2 regions of the Serpentinimonas raichei genome follow, and region 1 is predicted to be linked to the other one. Evidence: predicted binding sites of a transcription regulator. Region 1 holds the regulator's gene; the other holds the start of a gene.

Region 1 (4,171 bases):
CTTGCTTCTGGCCTGTCTGAGCGCACCTGCGCTGGCGCAACCCAGCGAGCGCGAACAACCCATGCTGATCGAGGCCGATGCCCTGCAGCACGACCAAACCGGGCAAGTCAGCGTCTTCACCGGCAACGTGGTGATCACCCAAGGCACGCTGCTGCTGCGCGGCCAGCGCGCCGAGCTGCGCCAAGACGCCCAAGGCAACCAATCGGGTGTGCTGCAAGGTGCGGCGGGCCAGCGCGCTTTTTTCCGCCAACAACGCCCGGGGCTAAACGAGGTGCTCGAAGGCGAGGCGCTGCGCATCGAGTACGACAGCGCCAGCGGCAACCTGCGCCTCGTCAACCAAGCCGTGGTGCGTCGGCTGCGCGACGGCGCCCTGAGCGACCAAGCCAGCGGCAGCCTGATCGTCATGAACCGCCAAACCGAGCGTTTCACGGTAGACGGCGGTGCGGCGGCGCGCACCCCCGACAACCCAGCCGGCCGCGTGCGCGCGCTCATCGTCCCGCGCCCGGCCACCCCCCCGGCCACCCCCCCGGCAGCGCCCGCCGCTGCCCCGCTGCAGCCCAGCCCGCAACTGGAGCCGCGCCGATGAGTGTGGCCGCCGAGCGCAGCAGCCTAGAGGTGCGCGGGCTGCAAAAGAGCTATGGCCGGCGCCAAGTCGTCAAAGACGTGTCGCTGCGCCTGGCCAGCGCCGAAGTGGTGGGCCTGCTGGGCCCCAACGGGGCCGGCAAGACCACCTCGTTCTACCTCATCGTCGGGCTCATTCGACCCGACGCGGGCACCATCTTGCTCGACGGGCAGCGCATCGACCGCCTGCCGATCCACCGCCGCGCCCAAATGGGGCTGGGCTACCTGCCCCAGGAAGCCTCGATCTTTCGCAAGCTCACGGTGGCCGAAAACGTGCGTGCGGTGCTGGAATTGCAGCGCGACGCCGACGGCCGGCCGCTGCCGCCACAGCGCATCGAGCAGCGCCTCGATGCCTTGCTCGATGAACTGCACGTGGGCCACTTGCGCGACTCCCCGGCGCCGGCGCTTTCGGGCGGCGAGCGGCGCCGGGTCGAGATCGCGCGCGCCCTGGCCACTGAGCCGCGCTTCATCCTGCTCGACGAGCCCTTTGCCGGCATCGACCCGATCGCCGTGATCGAGATCCAGCGCATCATCGGCTTTTTGAAGGAGCGCGGCATCGGCGTGCTCATCACCGACCACAACGTGCGCGAAACGCTGGGCATCTGCGACCACGCCTGCATCATCAACGAGGGCCGCGTGCTGGCGCAGGGCACACCGGCCGAGATCGTGGCCAACCCGGAGGTGCGCCGGGTCTATCTGGGCGAGCACTTCCGCCTCTGAATGTGGTGGCCATGAAGCAAGGTCTGTCGCTGCGCCTGAGCCAAAACCTGGCGCTCACGCCGCAATTGCAGCAGTCGATCCGCCTGTTGCAACTGAGTACGCTGGAGTTGGAGCAAGAGATCGGGCAGATGCTCGACGACAACCCATTTTTGGAACCCGACCCCGCCGATGAGCCGTTCGAGGCCAGCCCAGCGGCGCCGCCCGAGGCCGCATTGGCTGCCCACGCCGAGCTCGATGCGCCTGCCAGCCACGATGCGGGCGCTGGCGCACCCGATGAAGTGCCCGCCCTCGACGCCGCTTTCGAGGCCGCCTGGACAGGCGCAGCGACGGACTCCGGCGGGGGGGGGCCAGAGGCCGAGCACCACGATGCGGGGGATTTCGCTGAGTCCAGCGATCCGGGCGACTGGGGTGAGCCGGGCGCTGCCCGCTCTGGGGCCGCGCCCGAGGACGACAATGGTGCGGGGCCCGACTGGGCGCGCGCGCCCGAGTCGCTGACGCAGCACCTGCACCAGCAAGCCTGCGCCCTGCGGCTCGAACCCCAGGTGGCACTGGCCTTGCACGCCCTCATCGAGTCGCTCGACGACGACGGCTACCTCGCCGATGGGCTGGACGAATTGGCTGCTGCCCTGTGCGGCATGGAGCAAACCAGCGGGGCCCACGCGCCCGATTCCGGCCTCCACACCATGGCACCGCTGTCAGCGTCGCAACCCATGGCAACTGACCGTCGGCACGCCCACTGGCAGCACTGCCTGCAGCAGGCCTTGGAGCAGTTGCAGCAAATGGAGCCCACCGGCGTGGGCGCGCGCAACCTGGCCGAGTGCTTGCAATTGCAGATTCTGGAGCTGCGCAACCGCCCCGAGAGCCGCACCGCGCTGGCCATCTGCCAGCAGCCGCTCGACTATCTGGCGCGGCGCGACAGCCGCCGCTTGGCCCAACTGTGCCGCTGCAACGAGGCCTTGGTGCGGGCCGCCTTTGGGCTGATCGCCCGCCTCGAACCCAAGCCTGGACGCCGCTTTGCGGTGCTCGAACCGCACCAGTTGCGCCCCGATGTGATCGTGACGGCGCAGGGGCGCGGCTTCAAGGTCGCGCTCAACCCCGAGGTGCTGCCGCGGCTGCGCCTGCACGAAACCTATGCCCTGGCCCTGCGCCAAGGCCGCGGGGGCGGCCAGTCTCACGCGGGGCTGCAGCAGCACCTGCAAGAGGCGCGCTGGTTCATCAAAAACATCCAGCAGCGCTTTGACACCATCTTGCGCGTGGCCAGCGCCATCGTGGAGCGCCAGCGCCCGTTTTTTCAGCACGGCGCCCTGGCCATGCGGCCACTGGTGCTGCGTGAAATCGCCGACGAAGTGGGGCTGCACGAATCCACCATCAGCCGCGTCACCAGCGCCAAGTTCATGGCCACGCCCCAAGGCACCTATGAATTCAAATATTTTTTTGGTTCGGCGCTGGCCACCGAGGCCGGCTCCAGCGCCTCCAGCACCGCGGTGCGGGCCCTGATTCAGCAACTGATCGCCGCCGAAAACCCCAGCCACCCCCTGAGCGACAACCAGCTTGCCGACCTGCTCAAAGCCCAAGGCATCGCCTGCGCGCGCCGCACCGTGGCCAAATACCGCGAGGCGCTGCGCATTGCCCCCACCCATTTGCGCAAAGCGCTCTGAACCCCCATGCACAACCTGACCCTGTTCCTGCCCTGCCCCGCCGGGGTGGAAGACTATCTGCTGGCCGAAGTGCAACAGATCTGCCCGGCGGCCCAAAACCTGCGGCGCCAGCGCGGCGGGGTCGAGCTCACGGCCGACTGGGACGACATGCTGCGGCTCAACCTGCACAGCCGGCTGGCGCAGCGCGTGCTGGTGCGGCTGGCGCTGCAACCCTGCCCCAATGAAGATGCGCTCTACGAGGCTGCCTACGCCGTGCTGTGGGAGCTGTGGTTCACGCCCGCGCAGACTTTCAAGGTCGAGCTCACGGCCCAGCACAGCCCGTTCCAGAGCCTCAATTTTGCCGCCCTGCGCATCAAAGACGCGGTGTGCGACCGCATGCGCGAGCGCCTCGGGCAGCGCCCCAGCGTGGAGACGCTGCAGCCCGAGGTGCGCCTGCACGCCCACCTGGGGCCGGAGCAGGTCTGGCTCTACATCGACACCTCGGGCGAGCCCTTGTTCAAGCGCGGCTGGCGCACCGACACCGGCGATGCGCCGCTCAAAGAGACGCTGGCCGCGGCCATGATCGCCGCCAGCGGCTGGACCGGCCTCGATGCGCAAGGCCAGCCGCAGCCGCTCTACGACCCCTGCTGCGGCAGCGGCACGGTGGCGATCGAGGCGGCGCAGCGGGCGCTGCACATCGCTCCCGGCAAATTGCGCCGCTTTGGCTTCGAGCGTCTGTTGCCACACCAGCCGGCGCGCTGGCAGGCGCTGCGCCAGCAAGCCGTGGCCGCCGAGCGACCCGTGCCGGGCGGCCAAGCCTTTGTTTTTGGCTCCGACGTGGCGTTTCGGATGGTGGACTTTGCGCGCCGCAACGCCGAGCGCGCCGGGGTGGCGCAGGCCATCGAGTGGCGCGGCGGCGATGCCTTGGAGCGCCTGCCCCCTTGCCCGACGCCGGGGGTGATGCTGCTCAACCCGCCCTATGGCGAGCGCATCGCAGCCGCCGGCGTGGCCGGGCAGTCGGCGCAAACGCGGGCCCGGCCTGAGCCGGCGCAGGGGCTCGTGCCCGGTGCCGGCCGCGAAAGCGCCCGCCACGCCGATGGCGAGGAAAACACGGCATTTTTCTCGCAACTGGCCAGCCACTGGAAAAAAAACTACGCCGGCTGGACCGCTTGGCTGCTCAGCCCAGACCCGCA
Region 2 (4,171 bases), 230 kb from region 1:
CGAATCGGCGCATTGGGGTTGGCAAGGGCTGCGCTGGCGCCCAGAGCGCCCACACTGCTGGCGGCCGCTGCGGCAGAAATTGCTTTCAAGGTGGTGCGTCGCTGCATCATTCAAAACTCCGGTTTGCAAGCCAAACATTTACGGCGCGCCTGCGCTGGTAGCAAAGGCAGATGAGCCGTGACCGAGACTTCATGGTAGGCAAGCCAAGGGCTGCTGTCTGTACGCCAGATGGCGTATGCAAATGGGGCTTGGGCTTGGACTGACCCACTTTTCAATGCAGCAATGAACCCGCCTGTCCGCGCCCGCCGCGGCCAAAGGCCATGGCCGCTGCCGCGGTCCGGGTTTCCACACCCAGCTTGGCATACAGCCTCTCGGTGTGCTTTTTCACCGTGGCTGGGCTGGAGCCCAGAATGTCGCCAATGTCGCGGTTGGTCTTGCCTTGCGTAACCCAGTACAGCACCTCGGCCTCGCGCGCGGTCAGGCCAAAGCACTTACCCAGACTTTGCTGCGTCACTGCGATCGATTGCTCAGCCATCACCACCAACCAGCCATCGCTTCGCCCGGGCTCTGGCGGCTCACCCTGCCCGTCCAAGCTGCCATGCAGGCGCAAACTCAAGCGGGAGCCGCCCCGGTCCACATGCAGTTGCGCGGGCTCACCCAGCCGGCCTGGCGCTGCGTCAGCACCCTGCAAGCTTCTTTTCATCCATCGCAGCACCGGCTCGGGCACTATGGGGGGCCGCGTGCCAAAGTAGCGCCACAGCAGGTCTTGCGCCAAGGGGGTTTGCCAGAGCAGGCAGGCATCAGGCAGGCGGATGGTCAGGCTGGCGTAGCCGAAGGCGTCGAGTGCCGACAGCGCCTGCCGGTTCATCTGCGCCTGCTCCCGAGCGGCCCGCGCCGCCCGGCAGTGCACCTGCAAGCGCGCCAGCAAATCGGTCATGCGGGCCGGCATCAGCAAATGATCCCAAGCGCCGGCCCGGTACGCGCTGGCCACGCTGGCCTCGCTTTCGTCGTTGAGCAACAGCAGCACGGGCAGGTGGCTGGTGGCACTGGACTGCCTGAGCCAGCGCACCCAGTCGAGTCCGCTGGCATCGGGCCAGTCGGCCGCCAACACGATCGCATCCGGCTGTGTCTGCGCCGCCCGCTGCGGCACCGAGCTGCCGTCGTGAACGAGGTCCACCTGATAGCCCGATTCTTCGAGCCCCTCCTGCATCGCTTGCAAGGGTTCGCAGGCAGGCGTGGCAAGCAGCAGCACGGGGGGGACACGGCGAGGGATGATCGGTTCTGACATAGCGGCTCCAGCAGAGGCGAATAGAATAGATCAATGCAAAAGTTGGGCCAAGGCCCGCCCGCACCGGCCCTGCGCCACGGCTTCGAGTCAATCGCCTTGGGCTTGGCATGCAGATTGCTAGGTATTGCGCATGGAACTCTCACCGCGTGAAAAAGACAAGCTGCTGATCTTTACCGCTGCCCTGCTGGCCGAACGCCGCCGTGCGCGCGGGCTGGCGCTGAACTACCCGGAGGCGGTGGCGCTGATCTCGGCCGCCGTCATGGAAGGTGCCCGCGATGGCAAAACGGTGGCCGAATTGATGAGCGAAGGCCGCACCATTTTGGGGCGCTCCGACGTGATGGAGGGCGTGCCCGAGATGATTCCCGAGATTCAAATCGAAGCCACCTTCCCGGACGGCACCAAATTGGTGACCGTGCACCAACCCATCACTTGATTGCAGGAGCGATACCGATGAAAACCTTGCGCACCCCGCTGCTGCTGGCGGCCTGTATGCCCCTGACCCCAGCCTGGGCCCATGAAGGCCATGGGCTGAATGGTCCGCACTGGCATGCCTCCGACCTGTTCGGGCTGCTGGCCGCGGCCGCTGTCGTGGTGGTGGCAGCCCTCTGTTGCTTGCGCAAATGAAAGGGCCACGATGATTCCCGGCCAATATTTCCTTGAGCCCGGCGAGATCGAACTCAACCCCGGTCGGCGCACCCTCACGTTGGCAGTGGGCAACAGCGCCGACCGCCCGATCCAGGTCGGTTCGCATTACCACTTTGCCGAAGTCAACCGGGCGCTGGTGTTCGACCGGGCGGCCGCTCGCGGCATGCGCCTGAATATTGCCAGCGGCACCGCCGTGCGCTTCGAGCCCGGCCAGCAACGCACGGTCGAGCTGGTCGATCTGGCCGGCGACCGGGTGGTGTACGGCTTTTTGGGCCAGGTTCAAGGCCCGCTCTGACACCCCCCAACCACCCTAGGAGCCCTTCGCAACATGGCAACCCTCTCTCGCACCGCCTACGCCGACATGCTGGGGCCCACCGTGGGCGACCGGGTGCGGCTGGCCGACACCGATTTGATCATCGAGGTCGAACACGACTGCACCCTGCGCGCCGGCGGCTATGGCGAGGAGGTCAAATTCGGGGGTGGCAAAACCATCCGCGACGGCATGGGCCAGAGCCAGCGCAGCCGGGCCGAAGGGGCGGTCGATCTGGTCATCACCAACGCGCTGATCGTTGACCACTGGGGCATCGTAAAAGCCGATATCGGCATTCGGGGCAGCCGCATCGTGGGCATTGGCAAGGCGGGCAATCCCGATATCCAGTCCGGCGTCGACATTCTCATCGGCCCCGGCACCGAGGTGCTGGCGGCCGAGGGCCTGATCGTCACCGCCGGCGGCTACGACAGCCACATCCACTTCATCTGCCCGCAGCAGATCGAGCACGCGCTGATGTCGGGCATCACCACCATGACCGGCGGCGGCACAGGTCCGAACACCGGCACCAACGCCACCACTTGCACGCCCGGCCCTTGGCACATGGAGCGCATGCTGCAGGCCGCCGATGCCTTTCCCATGAACCTGGGCTTTCTGGGCAAAGGCAACGCCAGCCAGCCGCGCGGCATACTCGAACAAATCGAGGCCGGCGCCATCGGCACCAAGCTGCACGAGGACTGGGGCAGCACCATGGCCGCCATCGACACCGCGCTCGATGTGGCCGAAGCCACCGACACGCAGGTGGCGATTCACACCGACACGCTCAACGAATCGGGCTTCGTCGAAGACTCGATTGCCGCCTTCAAGGGCCGCACCATCCATTCGTTCCACTGCGAGGGCGCCGGTGGCGGGCACGCACCCGACATCATGAAGGTGGTGGGCGAAGCCAACGTGCTGCCGTCCTCGACCAACCCGACCCGGCCCTACACCGTCAACACGCTCGACGAACACGTGGACATGCTGATGGTCTGTCACCACCTCGACCAATCGATCCCAGAGGATTTGGCTTTTGCCGAGAGCCGCATCCGCAAGGAAACCATAGCCGCCGAAGACATCTTGCACGACCTCGGGGCCATCAGCATCATGAGCAGCGACAGCCAAGCCATGGGGCGGGTGGGCGAGGTCATCACGCGCACGTGGCAGACGGCGCACAAAATGAAGCTGCAACGCGGCTGGCTCGCCCCCCCTTCGACAGAGCGCGGTGCGGCTCAGGCCAGCAGCCGCAACGACAACTTTCGCGTCAAACGCTACCTTGCAAAATACACCATCAACCCGGCCATCACCCACGGCGTCAGCCACGAAATCGGCTCGCTGGAGGTGGGCAAGTGGGCCGATCTGGTGCTCTGGAAACCGGCCTTCTTTGGCGTCAAGCCGGCCGTGATCCTCAAGGGTGGTTTGATCGCCGCCGCCGCCATGGGCGACCCGAACGCCTCGATCCCCACACCGCAACCGGTGCATTTCCAACCCATGTTTGCCGCCTACGGTCGCGCCATGCACCAAACCTCCCTGAGCTTTGTCTCGCAAGCCGCCCTGGCCGCCGATGTGGGTCGGCGTTATGGTTTGCAAAAACCGCTGGTGGCTGTTAAGGGCTGCCGAACGGCCACCAAACACTCCATGGTGCACAACGACTACCTGCCGGTGATGGAGATCGACCCCCAGACCTACGCCGTGCGCGCCGATGGCCTGCTCCTGACCTGCGAGCCGCTGCAGGTGCTGCCCATGGCGCAGCGCTATTTTTTGTTCTGAGCGCCAGATGCTGCAAGCCATGCGATGCATTCCCGCAGCCCAAGGGCTCGCGGCCCCTTTGCTCAAGCGTGCGGCCAGCCTCACGCTGGATTGGGACCTGCGCCAAAAGAGCCGCTTCGAATGCAGCGACTCGCAGGGCCGCTCGGTGGCGGTGTTCCTGCCGC

Evidence for each region. Region 1 encodes sigma-54, which starts transcription at its own class of promoters, with help from an activator protein. Its sites were predicted from a motif close to TGGCANGNAANCTGCTTT; they were not measured.
Region 2: a site for sigma-54 is predicted at 1,392-1,409, ahead of SRAA_RS09730 (urease subunit gamma). Genes of this name have one in related genera too.

Annotation. Positions count from the first base shown of each region.
Region 1 is NZ_AP014568.1:2,317,744-2,321,914, forward strand. It holds gene lptA (lipopolysaccharide transport periplasmic protein LptA) at 1-586, shown strand, start outside; gene lptB (LPS export ABC transporter ATP-binding protein) at 583-1,341, shown strand; gene rpoN (RNA polymerase factor sigma-54) at 1,353-2,999, shown strand; gene SRAA_RS10830 (THUMP domain-containing class I SAM-dependent RNA methyltransferase) at 3,006-4,171, shown strand, end outside.
Region 2 is NZ_AP014568.1:2,086,983-2,091,153, forward strand. It holds gene urtA (urea ABC transporter substrate-binding protein) at 1-107, opposite strand, end outside; gene SRAA_RS09725 (LuxR C-terminal-related transcriptional regulator) at 272-1,288, opposite strand; gene SRAA_RS09730 (urease subunit gamma) at 1,419-1,721, shown strand; gene SRAA_RS12615 (hypothetical protein) at 1,739-1,912, shown strand; gene SRAA_RS09735 (urease subunit beta) at 1,923-2,228, shown strand; gene ureC (urease subunit alpha) at 2,262-4,007, shown strand; gene ureE (urease accessory protein UreE) at 4,027-4,171, shown strand, end outside.